Regions from separate parts of the Streptomyces sp. NBC_00377 genome, predicted to be linked through region 1. Evidence: riboswitches for the same ligand, from Rfam matches in the RefSeq annotation. Region 1 holds a riboswitch; each other region holds the start of a gene.
The links. A riboswitch is a leader RNA that binds a small molecule or an ion and turns the genes downstream of it on or off. The one in region 1 is predicted to bind cobalamin.
Positions count from the first base shown of each region.

Region 2: linked by a shared signal. The riboswitch ahead of OHS71_RS14455 (ribonucleoside-diphosphate reductase subunit alpha) and the one ahead of OHS71_RS31410 (cobalamin biosynthesis protein) in region 1 are both predicted to bind cobalamin.
Region 3: linked by a shared signal. The riboswitch ahead of OHS71_RS08795 (hypothetical protein) and the one ahead of OHS71_RS31410 (cobalamin biosynthesis protein) in region 1 are both predicted to bind cobalamin.

Region 1 is NZ_CP107958.1:7,075,066-7,081,318, forward strand. It holds gene cobN (cobaltochelatase subunit CobN) at 1-1,629, opposite strand, end outside; gene OHS71_RS31405 (cobyric acid synthase) at 1,626-3,170, opposite strand; gene OHS71_RS31410 (cobalamin biosynthesis protein) at 3,167-4,153, opposite strand; cobalamin riboswitch at 4,255-4,394, opposite strand; gene OHS71_RS31415 (hypothetical protein) at 4,541-4,762, opposite strand; gene OHS71_RS31420 (inorganic phosphate transporter) at 4,797-6,053, opposite strand.
Region 2 is NZ_CP107958.1:3,234,116-3,240,368, reverse strand. It holds gene OHS71_RS14470 (helix-turn-helix domain-containing protein) at 1-326, opposite strand, end outside; gene OHS71_RS14465 (hypothetical protein) at 420-662, shown strand; gene OHS71_RS14460 (ribonucleotide-diphosphate reductase subunit beta) at 575-1,600, opposite strand; gene OHS71_RS14455 (ribonucleoside-diphosphate reductase subunit alpha) at 1,600-3,966, opposite strand; cobalamin riboswitch at 4,091-4,226, opposite strand; gene OHS71_RS14450 (GNAT family N-acetyltransferase) at 4,279-4,785, opposite strand; gene mctP (monocarboxylate uptake permease MctP) at 5,383-6,253, opposite strand, start outside.
Region 3 is NZ_CP107958.1:1,971,310-1,977,562, reverse strand. It holds gene OHS71_RS08805 (heavy metal translocating P-type ATPase) at 1-1,072, opposite strand, end outside; gene OHS71_RS08800 (heavy-metal-associated domain-containing protein) at 1,186-1,497, opposite strand; cobalamin riboswitch at 1,658-1,803, shown strand; gene OHS71_RS08795 (hypothetical protein) at 1,835-2,071, shown strand; gene OHS71_RS08790 (CbtA family protein) at 2,083-2,838, shown strand; gene OHS71_RS08785 (DUF5134 domain-containing protein) at 3,196-4,065, opposite strand; gene OHS71_RS08780 (hypothetical protein) at 4,281-5,261, opposite strand; gene OHS71_RS08775 (M23 family metallopeptidase) at 5,386-6,054, opposite strand.

The DNA of each region.
Region 1 (6,253 bases):
GACGATGAAGGGGTAGACGAGCGGCAGATCACCGAGGACGGCGTCCGGGGCACAGCCCCCGCTCAGCCCGAGCCCCTTGCCCGGCAGCCACTCCATCGTGCCGTGCTTGCCCATGTGGACGATCGCGTCGGCGCCGAAACTGTTCTCCAGCCAGCGGTAGGCCGCCAGGTAGTGGTGCGAGGGCGGCATGTCGGGGTCGTGGTAGATCGCGATCGGGTTCTCGCCGAAGCCGCGCGGCGGCTGGATCATCACGACGACGTTCCCGAACCGGAGGGAGGCCAGCACGATGTCGTCCCCGTCGACGTACAGCGAACCCGGCGGCTCGCCCCACGCCTGGAGCATGCCGTCGCGCAGCGCGGGGTCGAGCTTGTCGAACCACGCCCGGTAGTCGGCCAGCGGCACCCGCGCGGGCGCGGCGGCCAGCTGCTCCTCGGTGAGCCATTCGACGTCGTGACCACCGGCGTTGATCAGCCGGTGGATCAGCTCGTCGCCGTCGTCGGGGTGCCCGCTGACGCCGTAGCCCGCGTCCCGCAGCGCGTCGAGGACCCGCACCGCCGAGGCCGGGGTGTCGAGGCCGACCGCGTTGCCGACCCGCGAGTGCTTGGTCGGGTAGGCGGTGAAGACGAGCGCGAGTTTCTTCTCGCTGTTCGGCTTGTGCCTCAGCCGGGCGTGCCGGACGGCGATCCCGGCGACGCGTCCGGCCCGCTCGGGGTCGGCGATGTACACCGGGACGTCGTCCGGGCCCTGCTCCTTGAAGGAGAAGGGGACCGTGATGATCCGCCCGTCGAACTCCGGGATCGCGACCTGCATCGCCGCGTCCATGGGGGAGAGGGCGGCGTCGGACGCCTCCCACGCGCTCTTCGACGAGGTGAGGCAGAGCCCTTGCAGGACGGGGACGTCGAGGTCGGCGAGAGCGCCGATGTCCCAGGCCTCCTCGTCCCCGCCCGCCGAGGCATGCGAGGCGTGCGTGCCGCCGGCGGCCAGGACGGTGGCGACGAGGGTGTCGGTCCGCCCGAGGATCTCGTACAGCCCCGGGTCCGCACCGCGCAGCGAACCGCAGTACACGGGCAGGGCGTTGGCACCGCGCGCCTCGACGGCGTCGCACAGCGTGTCCACGAACGCGGTGTTGCCGCTCAGTTCGTGCGCCCGGTAGAAGAGCACCCCGACGGTCGGCCGGCCTTCCACGAAGGGACGCTCGCCGTGGACGCCGTACTCGGGCATCTTCCGCGGCTCGACGAACCCCTCGCCGGTCAGCAGCACGGTGTCGGAGAGGAAGCGCGCCAGTTCGGTCAGGTTGGCCGGGCCGCCCTCCACGAGATAGCGCAGCGCCTCCGCCACCACACCGGCGGGCGCCGACGACTCGGCCATCAGCTCCGCGTCGGGCACGGTCTCGCCGCCCAGCAGCACGGTCGGCACGCCGGACGCCCTGAGCGCGGCGAGCCCGTCCTCCCAGGCGCGCTTGCCGCCGAGCAGCCGGACGACCGCGATGTCCGCGCCGTCGAGGAGCGCGGGGAGTTCCGCGGCGACGTCCACCCGGGTCGGGTTGCCGATCCGGTACGAGGCACCGGTGGCGGCCCTCGCCGCCAGCAGATCGGTGTCGGCGGTCGACAACAACAACACTGTGCTCATGCGGGCGCTCCCGGTGGAATGAAAGGCAGTCCTTGTGGCGCGCCCGACTCGATGAGCCGCCAGAGCGCGTCGGTGTCCGCGTGCTGTTCGATCAGGTCGCCGAGCCGGTCGAGCTGCTCCTCGCGCAGCGCGGCGAACGAGGTGTCGGCGGCGGGCACGAAACGACGGCCCGCGGCGGCCGCCACCTCGCGCAGGAAGGCCCGCCGGAATCCGTCCGACTCCAGTGAGCCGTGCCAGTGCGTGCCCCAGGTCTGCCCGACCCGGCAGCCGTCCAGGGCCTGCCCGCGGCCGTCGGAGAGGAACGGCTCCCCGCCGGTGACGTCGGCGACCCCGTGATGGATCTCGTACCCCTCGACCCGCTCGCCGAGGGCTTCCCCGACCGGCCGGGTGAGGGTCTTCTCGCGGGCGAACCGCACCCGGACCGGCAGGACTCCGAGGCCCTCCACCTGTCCGAGCCGGCTCTCGACCTCGTCCTCGATGTGCTCGCCGAGGATCTGGAAACCCCCGCAGATGCCGAGGACGGGCCGCTGCTCGGCGACCCTGCGCAGGACGGCCTCGGCCAGCCCCCGCTCGCGGAGCCACTCCAGGGCGCGCACGGTGCCCCGGGTCCCCGGGATCACCACCAGGTCCGCGTCGGCCAGTTCCTCCGGCCGGTCCACGAACCGCACGACCACGCCGGGTTCGGCGGCCAGCGCGTCCACGTCCGTGAAGTTGGACATGAGCGGCACCGCGCAGACGGCGACCCGCAGCACGTCCTCACCGACGGGCGGGGCGGTGTTCGACTCCCGCACGGTCCCCCGCAGCGACACCCTCAGGCCGTCCTCCTCGTCGATCCCCAGCCCGTGCCGGAACGGCAGTACGCCGTAGGTCCGCCGGCCGGTGAGCCCGTGCAGCATGTCCAGGCCCGGCTCCAGCAGGGAGACGTCCCCCCGGAACTTGTTGACCAGGAACCCGGCGACCAGCTCCTGGTCCTCGGGCGAGAGCAGGGCGACGGTCCCGAAGAAGGAGGCGAAGACGCCCCCGCGGTCGATGTCGCCGACGACGAGCACGGGCAGCCGCGCGCCGCGCGCGATCCCCATGTTCACGATGTCGGTCCGCCGCAGGTTGATCTCGGCCGGACTGCCCGCCCCCTCACAGATCACCGCGTCATACGTGCCCCGCAACTCGGCGAGGCAGTCGAGAACGGTTCCGAGGAGCCGTTGCTGCCGCCCGCCGTGGTAGCCACGGGCGCTCATCTCGCCCACCGGCTTGCCGAGCAGCACGACCTGGCTGCTCTGCTCTCCGCCCGGCTTGAGCAGCACGGGGTTCATCAGCGCGGTCGGCTCCACCCGGCAGGCCTGCGCCTGCATGGCCTGCGCCCGCCCGATCTCGGCGCCCTCCCGCGTCACGAACGAGTTGAGGGACATGTTCTGTGCCTTGAACGGTGCGACCTTCACCCCCTGCCGCACCAGCCACCGGCAGATACCGGCCGTGACGACGCTCTTGCCGGCGTCGGAGGTGGTGCCGGCGACGAGGAGACCTCCGCCCGGACCCCCGCTCATGACGTACCGCCCTTCAATGGGTCCTTCGTGACGGAGCGCGTGGCGGCGACGCGTGGGGTGACCGCTCGCGCGGCGACGGTCACGCCGAGCGCGAGCAGGCCGACGCGGCGGGAGAGCCGTGCGGCGCGTTCGATGTCGCGGACGACGACGGGCCGCCCGGCGGTCCCGTTCAGGACGGGCCGGTGTTCCACCCGCCCGGCGTACGACAGGGTCCCGCCCAGCCGCACTCCCAGGGCGCCCGCGAAGGACGCCTCCACCGGCCCCGCGTTGGGACTCGGATGCCGGCGGGCGTCGGCACGCCAGGCGCGCAGCGCGCCCCGCGGATCGTCCCCGGCGACGGCGGCGAGCGCGGCGGTCAGCCGGGCTCCGGGCCAGCCGGCGACGTCGTCGAGGCGGGCGGCGGCCCACCCGTAGCGCAGATACCTCGGCGAGCGGTGCCCGACCATGGCGTCCAGGGTGTTGACGGCCCGGAACCCCAGCAGCCCCGGCACCCCGCCCACGGCGCCCCACACCAGGGCACCCACGACGGCGTCGGAGGTGTTCTCGGCGACGGACTCCACGACCGCGCGGGCGATCCCGTCGGCGTCCAGTGCCTGCGGGTCACGTCCGCACAGATGGGGCAGCCGCTCCCGGGCGGCCTCGAGATCCCCCGCCTCGAGGGCCCGTCCGACGGCCCGGGCCTCGCGGACGAGGGAACTGCCCCCGACGACGGCCCAGGCGGCGGCGGAGACGAGAGCGACGGAAGCGGCGGGGGAGCGCCGTACGGCCTTCTCGGCCACGGCTCCCAGGCCCGCGGCCCCACCGGCGCAGACGACGGCGTGGAGGGCGCCCCATCCCCGGTGGTCACGCCACAGCAGCCGCTCCACGGCGCCGGCGGCCCGCCCGAACGCGGCGACCGGATGCCCGCGGCGCGGATCGCCGAGCAGCAGGTCGCCCAGAAGGCCGGTGGCGGCGCCGTACGCGTAGAGGCGATCGGCACGCATCGGCTCAGCCGGCCGTGCGGTCGGGCAGCGACCTTGCGGGGTACCTCAACGGCCCAGCGAGCATGGCGATATGTCCTCACTCAGGGTGTCCACGCCCTGGTTCGACGAGACCGGCGGCGAGAGTTCCTGGCTCCCGGGGGTTTCTACCCCGGTGACAGTGGCGGGACCGCGCCGGATTCACACCGGCTTCCTCTTCTGCCGCCGTACATGGCCCGGGCAGTCCACCACGGGCCCGGAAGGGCCGTCAACTTGCTGTTGACCTGCGGGGGGAGAGTGTGCAGAACCCCACACGGGCCCGATCGGCGGGGTCACAGGCAACGGGTCACGACGAACGAGGGGTGCGGGACGGTGATCCGTCCCGCACCCCTCGCTCGTCGATGTGATGTGTCAGGCGACGATCAGTGAGATCCCGTAGGCCACCGCCGCCGCGCAGGCCGCGAAGCACGCGTACGCGCCGGTCACCGCGAGGGTGGCCGAGCCGCCCTCGGCCGTCGCCCGTTCCTGCCGCGACAGGCCCATGACGCCGAGGGTGAACAGGGCCACGAGGCCCACGGTGACCACGAGGCTGACGCCGAAGACGGAGCCCAGGGCTGCCCAGTCGATCTTCATGCTGCTTCTCTTCCTTCGTACCGGGTGCGCGGACTCAGACGGCCGCGGCCGGGGGAGCGGCGGGGGTCGCGGGCTCGACGGCGGGGCCGGGGATCGTGGCCGTCAGGTCCGTGGCGAGGTCCTCGGCGAGGATGCCCACGGGCGGCGGGGTGACGACGGCGATCGCCGTCGTGATGACGCCCGCCGGCTCCTCGGCCGCGTTGACGTTCGAGGCGTCGACGACCTCGCGCCGGGAGATCTTCCAGATGGCCGCGCTGGAGGCGATCAGGAAGACCGCGACGACGGCCGTGCCCCAGTCGCCGAGGTCGGTGACGGACTCGGCGAGCGCGCCCACCAGGGCCGCGGCCGGGAGCGTCAGACCCCAGGCGACGAACATGCGGGTCGCCGTCGACCAGCGGACCACACCGCCCTTGCGGCCCAGTCCCGCGCCCATCACCGCACCGGAGACCGAGTGGGTGGTGGAGAGGGAGAAACCGAGGTGGGAGGAGGCCAGGATGACCGTGGCCGCGCTGGTCTGGGCGGCGAAGCCCTGCTGCGGCTGGAGGTCGGTCAGGCCCTTGCCCATGGTGCGGATGATGCGCCAGCCGCCGAGGTAGGTGCCGAGGGCGATGGCCATGCCGGCGGAGAGGATGACCCAGGTGGGCGGGTCGGAGTCGGGGGCCACGGCGCCGCCGGCGACCAGGGCCAGGGTGATGATGCCCATCGTCTTCTGCGCGTCGTTGGTGCCGTGCGCGAGGGACACCAGGCCGGCCGAGGCGATCTGGCCCGTGCGGTAGCCCTTGGCCGCCGCCTTGCCGTCGGCCTTCTTGCCGAGGGTGTAGGACAGGCGGGTCGCGAGCATCGCCGCGACTCCCGCGACGATCGGTGCCGCGATCGCCGGGATCAGCACCTTGGTGACCAGGGCGTCACCGTGCACCGCGCCCGTACCGGCCGAGGCGATGGTGGCGCCGATCAGACCGCCCATCAGGGCGTGCGAGGAACTGGAGGGCAGGCCCACCAGCCAGGTCAGCAGGTTCCAGAGGATCGCGCCGACCAGGGCGGCGAAGATGACCTCGGGACGGATGCCGGTCTCGTCGACGAGACCCTTGGAGATCGTGTTGGCGACCTCCACCGAGAGGAAAGCGCCCACAAGGTTCAGCGCGGCGGACATGGCCACCGCGACCTTGGGCTTGAGTGCACCGGTCGAGATGGTGGTGGCCATCGCGTTGGCGGTGTCGTGGAAACCGTTCGTGAAATCGAACGCGAGTGCGGTTACGACCACAATCGCGAGGATCAGCGAGAAGCTTTCCATTTACCCAGGCAATCGTTCGAAGTCATTGGCAGGTCGACCGTAGGCAATCTGGGTGAACGGAAGATGAACTGAGCAGGGCGTCCGGGTGTCCGTGCGAGGGGGTCGGCGGGAGCGCCCCGGCACCCGGCGCGGGACGGGGCAAGCGCCGTACGGACGCCTGCCTTTCGCGAACCCCGACGGCTCGCTCCAACGGCACCCCG
Region 2 (6,253 bases), 3.8 Mb from region 1:
GAGCAGACGCTGAGGACCCGGGCACCCCGGTCCACGGCCCGGCGCAGCGCGGCGAGCAGTTCGTGCGGATACACCCGGTCGACGTTCGAGTCCGCGGCCGGGACGGCGATCAGGTCGGCCTCCTCCAGCCGGTCGAGGCCGTAGGGCGTGGACACGGTGAGCCCGCCGACATGGGTGCGCAGGGTCGGGCCCTCGGCCGACACCACGGCGAAGTCGTACACCGGGAGCCCTTCGTCGCTGCGGTCGAGGCCGAACACCTCACAGACGACTCCGAGTTCGAAGGGATGCACGCCGTCGAGGAGGACGGCCGCCACGTTCTTCAGCATGCTGCCAGTGTGCACCCGAAGTGGCAGGAATTTGAAGGTGTGCGGCAGTCCTGCCACTGACGGTCAGGAGTGTCCGGCAGGAGAGTGGTGTCCATGAACACGAACCAGATCGAAGGCCTCATCGGAATGTCCATGGTCCTCGGGATCCTCGTCCTCCTGGTCCTCCCGTCCGTGCTCGGCATCGTGCGCGACCGGCGCGCCGACCGGCAGATCAGGGAGGCCCAGGAGGCCCGGGGCGAGAGGGCGCCTCAGAAGTCCTCGTCCAGGTCCACGGTGCCCTCCACCGCGACCTGGTACGCCGATGCCCGGCGCTCGAAGAAGTTGGTCAGCTCCTGAACGCCCTGGAGCTCCATGAAGGAGAAGGGGTTCTCCGAGCCGTACACCGGGGCGAACCCGAGCCGCGACAGCCGCTGGTCGGCGACGCATTCGAGGTACTGCCGCATCGAGTCGGTGTTCATGCCCGGCAGCCCCTCGCCGCACAGGTCGCGCCCGAACTGGAGCTCGGCCTCCACGGCCTCCCGCAGCATGGCCGTCACCTCCTCCTGGAGCCGGTCGTCGAAGAGGTCCGGCTCCTCCTTGCGGACGGTGTCGACCACCTCGAAGGCGAAGCTCATGTGCATCGTCTCGTCACGGAACACCCAGTTGGTGCCCGTGGCGAGGCCGTGCAGCAGACCCCGGCTGCGGAACCAGTAGACGTACGCGAAGGCGCCGTAGAAGAACAGGCCCTCGATGCACGCGGCGAAGCAGATCAGGTTGAGCAGGAAGCGGCGGCGGTCGGCCTTGCTCTCCAGCCGGTCCAGCTTCTCGACCTCGTTGATCCACTTGAAGCAGAACTCGGCCTTCTCGCGGATGGACGGGATGTTCTCCACGGCGGCGAAGGCGGCGGAACGGTCCTCCGGATCGGGGAGGTAGGTGTCCAGGAGCGTCAGATAGAACTGGACGTGGACGGCCTCCTCGAACAGCTGCCTCGACAGGTAGAGGCGCGCCTCGGGGGAGTTGATGTGCTTGTACAGCGTGAGCACGAGGTTGTTCGCCACGATCGAGTCGCCCGTCGCGAAGAACGCGACCAGCCGGCCGATCATGTGCTGCTCGCCCTCGGACAGCTTCGCCAGGTCGGCGACGTCCGAGTGGAGGTCGACCTCCTCGACGGTCCAGGTGTTCTTGATGGCGTCCCGGTACCGCTCGTAGAAGTCCGGATAGCGCATGGGGCGCAGGGTCAGCTCGAAGCCCGGGTCGAGAAGGTTCTTCTCGCTCTTCTCAGGTGCGGTGGTCATTACTGGCAGGCCTCGCAGGACTCGGGGTTCTCAAGGGAGCAGGCGACGGCGTCGGCCTCGGTCACCTGCTGAAGGGGGACGGTGGCCCGGGCCGCGCGGGCGATACGGGTCGCCGGACGGGAACGCAGGTAGTACGTCGTCTTCAGACCCGACTTCCAGGCGTACGCGTACATCGAGGAGAGCTTGCCGATGGTCGGCGTCTCCAGGAACAGGTTCAGGGACTGGGCCTGGTCCAGATACGGGGTGCGGGCGGCGGCCATGTCGATCAGGGCGCGCTGCGGGATCTCCCACGCCGTGCGGTACAGCGCACGGACGTCGTCCGGGATCCACGCGAAGTCCTGCACCGAGCCACTGGATTCGCGCAGCGCCTCGCGGGTCCGGGCGTCCCAGACGCCGAGCTCCTTGAGGTCGTTCACCAGGTAGGAGTTGACCTGGAGGAACTCGCCGGACAGCGTCTCGCGCTTGAACAGGTTGGACACCTGCGGCTCGATGCACTCGTACACGCCCGCGATGGACGCGATGGTCGCGGTGGGCGCGATGGCGAGGAGCAGGGAGTTGCGCAGGCCGGTCCGCGCGATCCGCTCGCGCAGGGCCGCCCAGCGCTCGGGCCAGGTGAACTCGACGCCGTAGTGGTCCGGGTGCAGCACGCCCCTGGCTGTGCGGGTCTTCTCCCAGGCCGGCAGCGGGCCGTTGCGCTCGGCCAGGCCGGCGGACGCCTCGTACGCGGCGAGCATGACGCGCTCGGCGATACGGGTGGAGAGGGCCTTGGCCTCGGGCGAGCCGAAGGGGAGGCGCAGTTTGAAGAAGACGTCCTGGAGACCCATCGCACCCAGACCGACCGGCCGCCAGCGGGCGTTGGAGCGGCCCGCCTGCTCGGTCGGGTAGAAGTTGATGTCGACGACCCGGTCGAGGAAGGTGACGGCCGTGCGGACGGCCTCGTCCAGCCGCTCCCAGTCGATCGCGCCGGCCGCCGTGTCGACGAACGCGCCCAGGTTCACCGAACCCAGGTTGCAGACCGCTGTCTCGCCGTCGTCCGTGACCTCCAGGATCTCCGTGCACAGGTTGGAGGAGTGGACGACATGGCCCGGCTCGGCGGTCTGGTTGGCGGTGCGGTTGGCCGCGTCCTTGAAGGTCATCCAGCCGTTGCCGGTCTGCGCCAGGGTGCGCATCATGCGGCCGTAGAGGTCACGGGCGGGGATGCTCTTCTTCGCCAGCCCCTTCGCCTCGGCCGACCGGTAGGCCGCGTCGAACTCCTCGCCCCACAGGTCGACCAGCTCCGGCACGTCGGCCGGGGAGAACAGCGACCACGGCCCGTCGGCGTCGACCCGGCGCATGAACTCGTCCGGGATCCAGTGCGCGAGGTTCAGGTTGTGCGTGCGGCGGGCGTCCTCACCGGTGTTGTCCCGCAGCTCCAGGAACTCCTCGATGTCGGAGTGCCAGGTCTCCAGGTAGACCGCGGCCGCGCCCTTGCGCCGGCCGCCCTGGTTGACCGCGGCGACCGAGGCGTCCAGCGTCTTCAGGAACGGGACGATGCCGTTGGAGTGCCCGTTGGTGCCGCGGATCAGCGAACCGCGGGAACGGATCCGCGAGTACGACAGCCCGATGCCGCCGGCGTGCTTCGACAGCCGGGCCACCTGGTGGTAGCGGTTGTAGATGGAGTCCAGCTCGTCCAGCGGGGAGTCGAGGAGGTAGCAGGACGACATCTGGGGGTGCCGGGTGCCGGAGTTGAAGAGCGTGGGGGAGGACGGGAGGTAGTCCAGGCGGCTCATCAGCCCGTAGAGCGCGGCGACCTCGTCCACCGAGCGGGGGGTGTCGTCCTCGGCGAGGCCGCAGGCGACGCGCAGCAGGAAGTGCTGGGGCGTCTCGACGACCTTGCGGGTGATCGGGTGCCGCAGGAGGTAGCGGCTGTGCAGCGTGCGGAGCCCGAAGTAGCCGAAGCGGTCGTCGGCCCGCTCGTCGATCAGCGCGTCGAGACGGACCGCGTGGACGCGCACGAACTCGGCGGTGCGGTCGGCGATCAGACCCTCGCGGTGGCCCACGGCGACCGATCCCGTGAACGACGTGACGCCCTGGGAGGCCGCCTCCGCGGCGATGCTGATCGTCAGCAGCCGGGCGGCCAGCTTCGAGTAGGCGGGATCCTCGGAGATCAGACCCGCCGCCCCCTCCGTGGCCAGCTCGCGCAGCTCCGCGGTGATCTCGGAGGCAGCCCGTGCCGACCGGCCGCGCAGGGCCACGGCGGCGACCCGGCCGGGGTCGGCGTCGGGCAGGTCGGCGGTCAGCTCGGTCAGGGTCCGCAGCAACGCGGTACCGGGACCGTCGGTCTCCGGCTCGGTGACCGGAACCGGATCGGCTGGCGCGATGGTCACGTGGGGCTCTCCCTCGCTCGGCGGTGGGCCTGGCGCAGGGCAGGGGGCAGCACACGAGCGCGCGGGGGCGTCGCGTCCACCGGCCCACTCCGCGAGACCCGGACGTCAGGGCACCCGGACCGGACGGCCGGGCGCGCTGTCGGCAGGACCTCGGACTGAACAGGCGTGCGCATATGGGTATGGATGCACGCGAGTACACCGTTGCGGGACAGTTCCGGATTCGCACCGGATTCCCCTGCGGCGACAGCGAGCATGAGCATACATCTTGTGCCCACCCGTCATGCCACCCCCAGATGTTGTGTCGCGGTGGTTTCAGAGCGTCAACTTGTAGGCGAGGAGAGTGATGTCGTCCAGGTGCGGCAGGGGACGCCAGTCCCGCTCGGGTGTGCGGACGAAACCGAGGCGTTCGTAGAGGCGGTGGGCGGCGTGCATCGCGCGCTGGGTCGACAGGACGACGGCCGTACAGCCCTCCATGGCCCGGGCGCGCCCGACGCAGGCGCGGACCATGGCCTCGCCGGCCCCACGGCCGCGCGCCGCCCGCCCGACCGCGAGCATCCTGATCTCCGCCTCGCCGGGACGCGCGAGGTCGGCCATCGGACCGGGACCGGGAACGAACGTGACCCCGCCCAGAAGACGCCCGCCGTCCACCGCCACCAGAACCTCGGCGGCGGCGACCCGCTTCGCCACGTCCCTCAGCTCGTGCAGATACCCGTCGCTCTCCCCGAAGTCCAGCAGGCCGTCGTCGAGGTAGGCACGAGCGGTGAGGTCGCCGAGGACCCCGTACTCGCCGGGCTCGGCCTGCCGTATCACGATGTCCATGGCCCCGAGTGTGCCGGACGCCCGGGTTGCGGAGGGAGTGGTTCCATGGAGGCGGCTTCAAGTACGCGGCCAACCGGCGTCCACGGCACCCGCACACGTACCTGGGCGGCCGCAACGACCACGTCGTCCCGCCCGCACCGGGCACGACCTGTCTGCCCGACTGCAAGTTCCAGCTCTGCCCGTACCCTCCCCGGGGCGGTGTGCCCCGGGGAGAGATCCGCGAGCCGTTCTGCCGTCAGCAGCAGGCCTTGCTGCCCAGCAGCGTCCGGCGCTGGCTGCCCCGGGGGCTGCGCCGGAAGACCCCGCACCGGGTCGGCATGCGGGTCGGCGAACTGGACCGCTTCTGGGACGCGATGGCCAGACGGACGCGGGACCAGAACGGTGTCCGGCCGGCCTCGGGTGCCTGGGGCGTGTCCGACACTTCCCGCCGGGCGCGCGGTGCCCGGCACGGCACTCCCCCGGCCTTCGGCCGGGGGGGTGCCCCCACGCTGCGTTGTCGGATCACCCGAGTACATCCGGTACGCGGGCGATCCTCCGCCTTGCGATGCACCGCACCGGACGCCGCGCGCTGATCCGACGCGAATTGTCGGACACGCCCTAGTGGGACGTGCCCGCCGTCGCCGGTGGCAGTTCCACCTGTACGCCCGGGTCGCCGGCGTCCGCCGTGTAGTCCTCCGGCTTGGTCTCGTCGATGCCCTCGGGGGCCTTGGCGGCCTTCAGGACGAAGGTGAGCACCACCGTGACGACGACGTTGATCACGAACGCGGTGAGACCGATGTAGCCGATCTCGCCGATGCCCGGGATCTCCTTGGACGAGCCGCCGAAGTGCTTCTGGGTCGGGGAGGCGACGCCGTACGCGGCGAAGGTGCCGTAGACCATGCCGACCGCCCAGCCGGCGAGCAGGGCCCAGCGGTGGAACCAGCGGGTGAACAGGCCGCCGACCAGGGCCGGGAACGTCTGGAGGATCCAGATGCCGCCCAGCAGCTGGAAGTTGATGGCCACCGTCTTGTCCATGGTGAGGACGAAGACCAGGGCGCCCACCTTCACCAGGAGCGAGACCAGCTTGGAGACCTTGGTCTCCTGCGCGGGCGTCGCGTCCGGCTTGATGAAGTCCTTGTAGATGTTGCGGGTGAAGAGGTTCGCGGCCGCGATCGACATGATGGCCGCGGGCACGAGCGCGCCGATGCCGATGGCGGCGAACGCCACCCCGGCGAACCACGACGGGAACATGTCCTCGAACAGCTGCGGGATCGCCAGCTGCCCGTTGGTGACCTTGACCCCGGCGGCGATCGCCATGAAGCCGAGCAGTGCGAGCAGGCCCAGCATCAGGGAGTACAGCGGCAGGATCGTGGTGTTGCGGCGGATCACCTCACGGCTGCGGGACGACAGCGTCGCCGTGATCGAGTGCGGGTACATGAACAGCGCAAGCGCCGAGCCCAACGCCAGCGTCGCGTACGTCCACTGGCCC
Region 3 (6,253 bases), 5.1 Mb from region 1:
GTGCGTCCTCGACCAGCTTCGCCATCCGGGCGAGCTGGGTGTCGGTGCCGACGCGGGTGGCCTCGACGACGAGACGGCCGCCCGCGTTGACGGTTGCGCCGGTCACGGCGTCGCCGACAGTCACGTCCACCGGCACCGACTCACCGGTCAGCATGGAGGCGTCGACCGCGGACGCGCCCTCGATGACGGTGCCGTCGGTCGCGATCTTCTCGCCGGGGCGTACGACGAACCGGTCACCTACGGCCAACTGCGCGACAGGGATACGTACTTCCTGGCCGGCCCGCAGCACGGAGACGTCCTTGGCGCCCAGCTCCAGCAGGGCCCGCAGGGCCGCGCCCGACTTCCTCTTGGCGCGAGCCTCCAGATACCGCCCGGCGAGGATGAACGTCGTCACCCCGGCCGCGGCCTCCAGATAGATCGAGGACGATCCGTCACCACGGGAGATGGTGAAATCGAAGCCGTGCCGCATCCCTGGCATTCCGGCGTGTCCCCAGAACAGTGCCCACACCGACCAGCCGAACGCGGCGAGCGTGCCGATGGACACCAGCGTGTCCATGGTCGCGGCGCCGTGCCGGGCGTTGGTCCACGCGGCCTTGTGGAAGGGGAAGGCTCCCCAGACGACGACCGGGGCCGCCAGAGTCAGCGACAGCCACTGCCAGTTGTCGAACTGCAGGGCCGGCACCATCGCCATCAGGACTACGGGCACGGTGAGCACCAGCGACACGTACAGCCGCTGCCGCAGCGACAGGAGTTCACCGTCCGCGGCGGGAGCGGCCTGGGTCTCGCCCTCGTCGGCCGTGGCGGATGGCGGCGGTGGCGGCTCCTCGGCGGTGTAGCCGGTCTTCTCCACGGTGGCGATGAGGTCGGCGACCTCGACGTCTGCCGGGAACGAGACCCTCGCCTTCTCGGTGGCGTAGTTCACGGTGGCGGTGACCCCGTCCATGCGGTTGAGCTTCTTCTCGATGCGGGCTGCGCACGAGGCGCAGGTCATGCCGCCGATGGAGAGCTCGACCGCCAAGGTGGGCGCGGGCGCTGTGTCGAGGGAGGCCTTCTCGGGAGCCGTGCTGGTCATGTGCGTATCTCCAGGGGGAGGCCGGGACGTACGGCGTCCGTATCAGCGGAGCGGTACGTCCCGGCGCGGGGAGGAATTCGCGTGTCCGGGCGGAGTGGGCCCGGATTGAGCCGTCAGGCGCGGCCGACGAGCTCGTAGCCCGCCTCGTCGACGGCGGCGCGGACGGCCTCCTCGTCGAGCGCGGCGGCGGAGGTGACGGTCACCTCTCCGGTCTTGGCGACGGCGGTGACCGCGGTGACGCCGTCCAGCGCGGAGATCTCCTTCGAGACGGCCCCCTCGCAGTGGCCGCAGGTCATGCCGGACACCTTGTAGGCGGTGGTGGTGGCGCCAGTTCCCTCGATCTGGACGTCGGACGTGGCGCCGGAGCCGCAGGAGCCGCCAGAGCCGCAGCAGGAGCTCGTGCTGGTGTTCGTCTCGGTGGTCATGGCTACTTCCTCAGGTCTGGGTGCGTGGGTGTCATTCGTCCGGGAGGGGCGCCGCTTCCTCAGCCCCGCCCGACGATGAGAACACTATACCCCCCCAGGGTATTTCCGCTACCTGTGGTCCTGCCCACACGATGTGTTTGAAAGGCGTCCAGTTCGCTAATTTACTTAGTAGGCGCCGCGACCTGCGGTGACAACTTCACATCGAGGCGACGGTGAGCAGGAACCCGGTGAGAATCCGGGACGGTCCCGCCACTGTGACCGGGGTCGCCCCGGGAGTCAGACACTGACCCGTCGTCCTCCTGAACGGCGGGGCGCGTGCACCCCGCGAGGAGGTTCCATGAGTGCTTCGGCTGTCACCGAGGCGCGACCGGCCACAGGGCTGGTCGTCCACCCGCTGCGAGACGGGCTGATAGCCGCCGCGGCGGTGATCCTCGCCCTGGTCGCACTGGACGCGATTTTCCTGGACCAGGGCGCGCTGCTGTCGCCGATGCTCGGCAAGGTCGCGGCATCCGCCAACTACGTCCACGAGTTCGCCCACGACGGGCGGCACCTCCTCGGTGCCCCCTGCCACTGAGAGGGGCGACCGTGACATCACTTCTGTCCCTGCTCGGGCGCGGCGCGCTCGCGGGTGGAGCCGCCGGCGTGGTCAGCGGAGGATTCTCGTGGCTGCTTGCCGAGCCGGTACTGGACAAGGCGGTGCGACTGGAGGCGGCCCGTGAGGAAGCGAGCGGCCGCGGATCGGCCGCGGCCGAGATCTTCTCCCGCCCTACGCAGCACGCCGGCCTCCTGGTGGCCACCGCCCTCACCGGAGCGGCGATCGGGGTCCTCTTCGCCATCGTGTACGCGATCCTGCATCGCCGGGATCCGGACGCCGCGCCCTGGCGCCGGTCGTTGATGCTGGCGGGCGCCGGATTCACCGGGGTCTGGCTGCTGCCCTTCCTCCGCTACCCGGCCAATCCGCCGGGCGTGGGTGATCCGGGAACGATCGACACCCGCGTCAACGCGTGCCTCGCGGCCATCGGCATCGGCGTGATCGCCGTCGTCCTGGCCTGGCGCATCCACGGGTGGCTGGCGGAGCGCGGCCGTCCGGCGCCACTGCGTCAGCTGGCCGTGACGGCCATCGTGCTCGCCGCGCTGGCGTCACTGTTCGCACTGCCGGACAACCCTGACGCCGTGACCGCCCCCGCCACGCTGGTGTGGGACTTCCGGGTGCTCTCGGCCGCGTCCATGGTCCTGCTCTGGGGCGGGCTGGCGGTGGGCTTCGGGCTCCTCGGCCTCCGGGCGGCCCACGGCCGGACGGAGGCGGGCGTGCCCGCGGCATCCACCGTGCCCGTGGCCTGACGCCTCGATGGCGTGACCTCGGTCGGCGTCCGCGTCAGGGCTGGGCGCCGACCGAGGGCTTGGGCGGTTCAGCGGAAGACCAGAGCGCCCGGTCATGTTCGGGCGGCAGGTGTAGACGGAGGCGCGAGCGGCGGAACGGAAGCTGCTTCGCGTGTCAACGGGAGGGCACGCCTGCGGAGCTGTGCCGGCGACATCCGACCTGCCCCTTGGACGGCACTCGCGGAGTCCGAGCCCGACCGGGCACGCGGATCGCGTGGGTCCGTTCTCGCCGCTCCAGAGCCCGAATATGAACCTGCTACACAGATCCGGAGCTGATTCCAGGAGCAGACGATCGAGCCGGTCAGCGCCGGTCGGCTGTCACGCGGCCATCATCAGCAGCATCGCGGACATGGTCCCGCCCATGCCGATGTGCGCGGCCAGCGCCGCGTCCGGGGCGGCTCCGAGCTTGCGGCGCCGGCCATGCCTCGACTGCTGCGCCGTCCTGCTCTTGTCCCACACCGAGATCGTCAGCGACGCCAGAAAGACGAACACCGTGTCCGGCATGGCGAGCAGCCAGCGGACCGGGCTGAATTTGGTATTCGCCCTGGGGCCCTTGTCGTTCGTGCCGCGGATCTTGGCCCACACGGACGCGCCGATGGACAGCAGGAAGTACACAGCGAGTGCCGCGATCACGAACCGCCACGCTGAACCGGATCCGGAGGACGAACCTGCGGCGGCAGCGGAATGCGCCATGCCGGACATGTCCATGCCCGGCATGGAGCCCATCCCCTCCATGGAGTCCATCCCGGCCATCCCGTGTGCTCCGGTCGTGCTCGCGGTGTTCTCCATACCCGGCATGTTGGCCATGGAGGAGCCGCCCAGGGCGAGCACCGGTCCGGATGACGTGCTCGTCATGGCGAGCGTCATGATCACCATGCCGACGCTGCCGACGATGAGGTGGACCCAGTGGCGGCCGTGCTTCCACCCGCACGTGCGCGTGTGCTTGACCGCCATCGCCACGGCGCCGAGCCCAAGGACGCCGAACGCCACCGCCCACCCCATGCCGTAGCCCGCGTACCAGCCGACCGTCGCCGGCAGCGCCATGGCGGCCATACAAAGCCCCATCAGCAGGTCACCACCCGCCGCGAACCGGGCCTCACCGCTCGTGGTTGCCACTCGGACCGCACTGACAGCGGCCACCAGGGCGGCGATCACCGCCAAGGTCCAGCTGAGCGCCAGAGTTCCCATCTTCACCTTCCCGGTCGTCCGAACACGGCGGTCCCGCACTGCTGGCTCCGCCTCGGCGTACGAAGCGCCGAAGCGGCGCCGCGTGGGTGCCAACTGCTAGTGCCCTTAGTACGTTTCGGGGGTGGGCGGTGTTCAGGTGGCCGCTGGGTTTCGTGCAGAGGATGCCCGCCTGATGGCATGTTCCGGTGGTCACTGCTGCCGCTGACCAGGGCAGGTCAACCGAAGTCGTTCACCTGGTCGAGTGTCGTAGGACGGGTGTCCCGCCACTGCCGTGGGCTGAGCAGACGGGTGCGCTCGGCAATACGGCGCAGGGCGGCGACGGCGTCGTCGTCGAGGACGGCACCGCTGTAGCCGACGTAGGCGACGAGGCCGGGCTCAGGCTCCCAGGCCAGCACGGCGTTGCCGCCGAGTCCCGTGGTCACGATGGCGGGCTTGCCGTGCACCTTGCCAGCGGACTGCCTACCCACGGAGTGCAACTGGTCCTCGATTCCGCCGCAGCGGGCCACGCCGGTGAACGTCAGGCCAGTGGAGAGTTCCTTGGACTCACCCACTTCGTCCGAGCCGTAACGCGCCTCGCGCAGGACATGCGTGCGCGTGGGGCCCGTCGATATCACTGAGAGTCCCGACGGCGCTCTGACCTCCGGACGCCCGGAGGTGACCGTGGTCGCGACGGCAACTGCCACCAGTTGCGAGCGCGGCAGGTCTCCTCGGACTCGAGCGTACGATCCCGCCAGAGGCCAGACGATCTCCCCGTCGCGGTCCCATCCCGCCGCGCCGCCGATCCGGATCGGGCGGCCGGATCGAGGCTTCGGCACCGGGAACGTCACCACCGAGCCGTTGTGCGCCAGCGAGCCGCCCGAGCGCCGTACCGTCACCGTCCAGGGGCCGGCATTCGCGGTCCGGTCGTGCCGGTTCAACGAGCCCTGCCCCAACTCGACTCCCGTGATGACCAGACCGGGGGTGTCATCGCCTGCGGCGGAGGCGTCCGAACCATCCGGGGAGGGGCTGCTGTTGGGCGATGAAGGTGAGGGCGGCGAGCTGCGGGACGCCGCCGACCTCGGGGTGCCTTCCCCGTTCACCGCGACGAGGCTCGCCGCAAGCGCCGCGACCGCCATCGCGGCTACCGCTGCCAGGATCAACCAACGCGGTGGTTTCCATGGCGGCCGCTCCGGGCCGCTGCTGAGAACGTCGCTCATGCTCCGGCCGGCCTCCTCCCCGACGAGGCACCCGCCTTCGTTGGGTCGCGCGTCAACAGAACCCTTTCAATCCTGTGTACACCGCTTACGGTTCATCGGTTCCCGATCCTGCACGGACCTTCTCCTAAGTCGGCTCGAGGCCGTGGCTGCGCAGCCACGCCAGCGGGTCCACGGCGGCGCCACCGCCCGGGTGGACTTCCAGGTGGAGATGAGGGCCTGATGAGTTGCCGGAGCTGCCGGCGTAGCCGATGACGGTCCCCGCCTTCACGTAGCCGGAGCGGAGCCGGGCACTGGCGAGATGGGCGTACCAGGTCTGCGTGCCGTCGGGGCCGGTCACCTCGACGATGTTCCCGTAGGACGAATTCCACTTGGCGACGACCGTGCCGTCGGTCACCGCCATCACGGGCGTGTACATGGGCACCGGGAAATCGAGGCCGGTGTGGCGACTCGACCACATGGAGCCGACCGCTCCGAACAGCTCGCCGACTCCCTTCTGCGTGACGGGGAGTACGAACTTCGGGCGTAGTGCTTCCCTGCGTGCGGTCTCCGCCTTCTTGCGAGCCGCTTCCGCTGCCCTGCGTCGCTGTTCCTCGCGCCGCTGCTGTTCGAGGTCAGCGCGCTCCTGCGTGCGGGTGGCACGATCAGCGAAGTCATCGGCTTCCCGGCTCAGCGTGGTGAGCTGGGTGTCGAACTGGCTGTTGACCGTGGAGGGTTGGACGGCCGGGTCGGGGGCGGCCTGCACGGCCTCGCCTCCGTTGCCGATGCCGATAGACGCCGCGGATATCCCGGCCATGCCCACGAACGCGACGGAGGGGGCGACGACCGTCAGGAACGCGGATCCTCGGCGAGGCGCCCGGCGGCCCCGCCCGCCTGCTGGGCGCGTCGCAGGAAGGTCCCGGGGAGTGCTGGAGTTGGAGGCAACCTCGGATGTGCCTTCGGACGCGGTTGTCTCATCGTGGGACGGTACTTGGCTTTCGGGCTCCGCTTCCGGG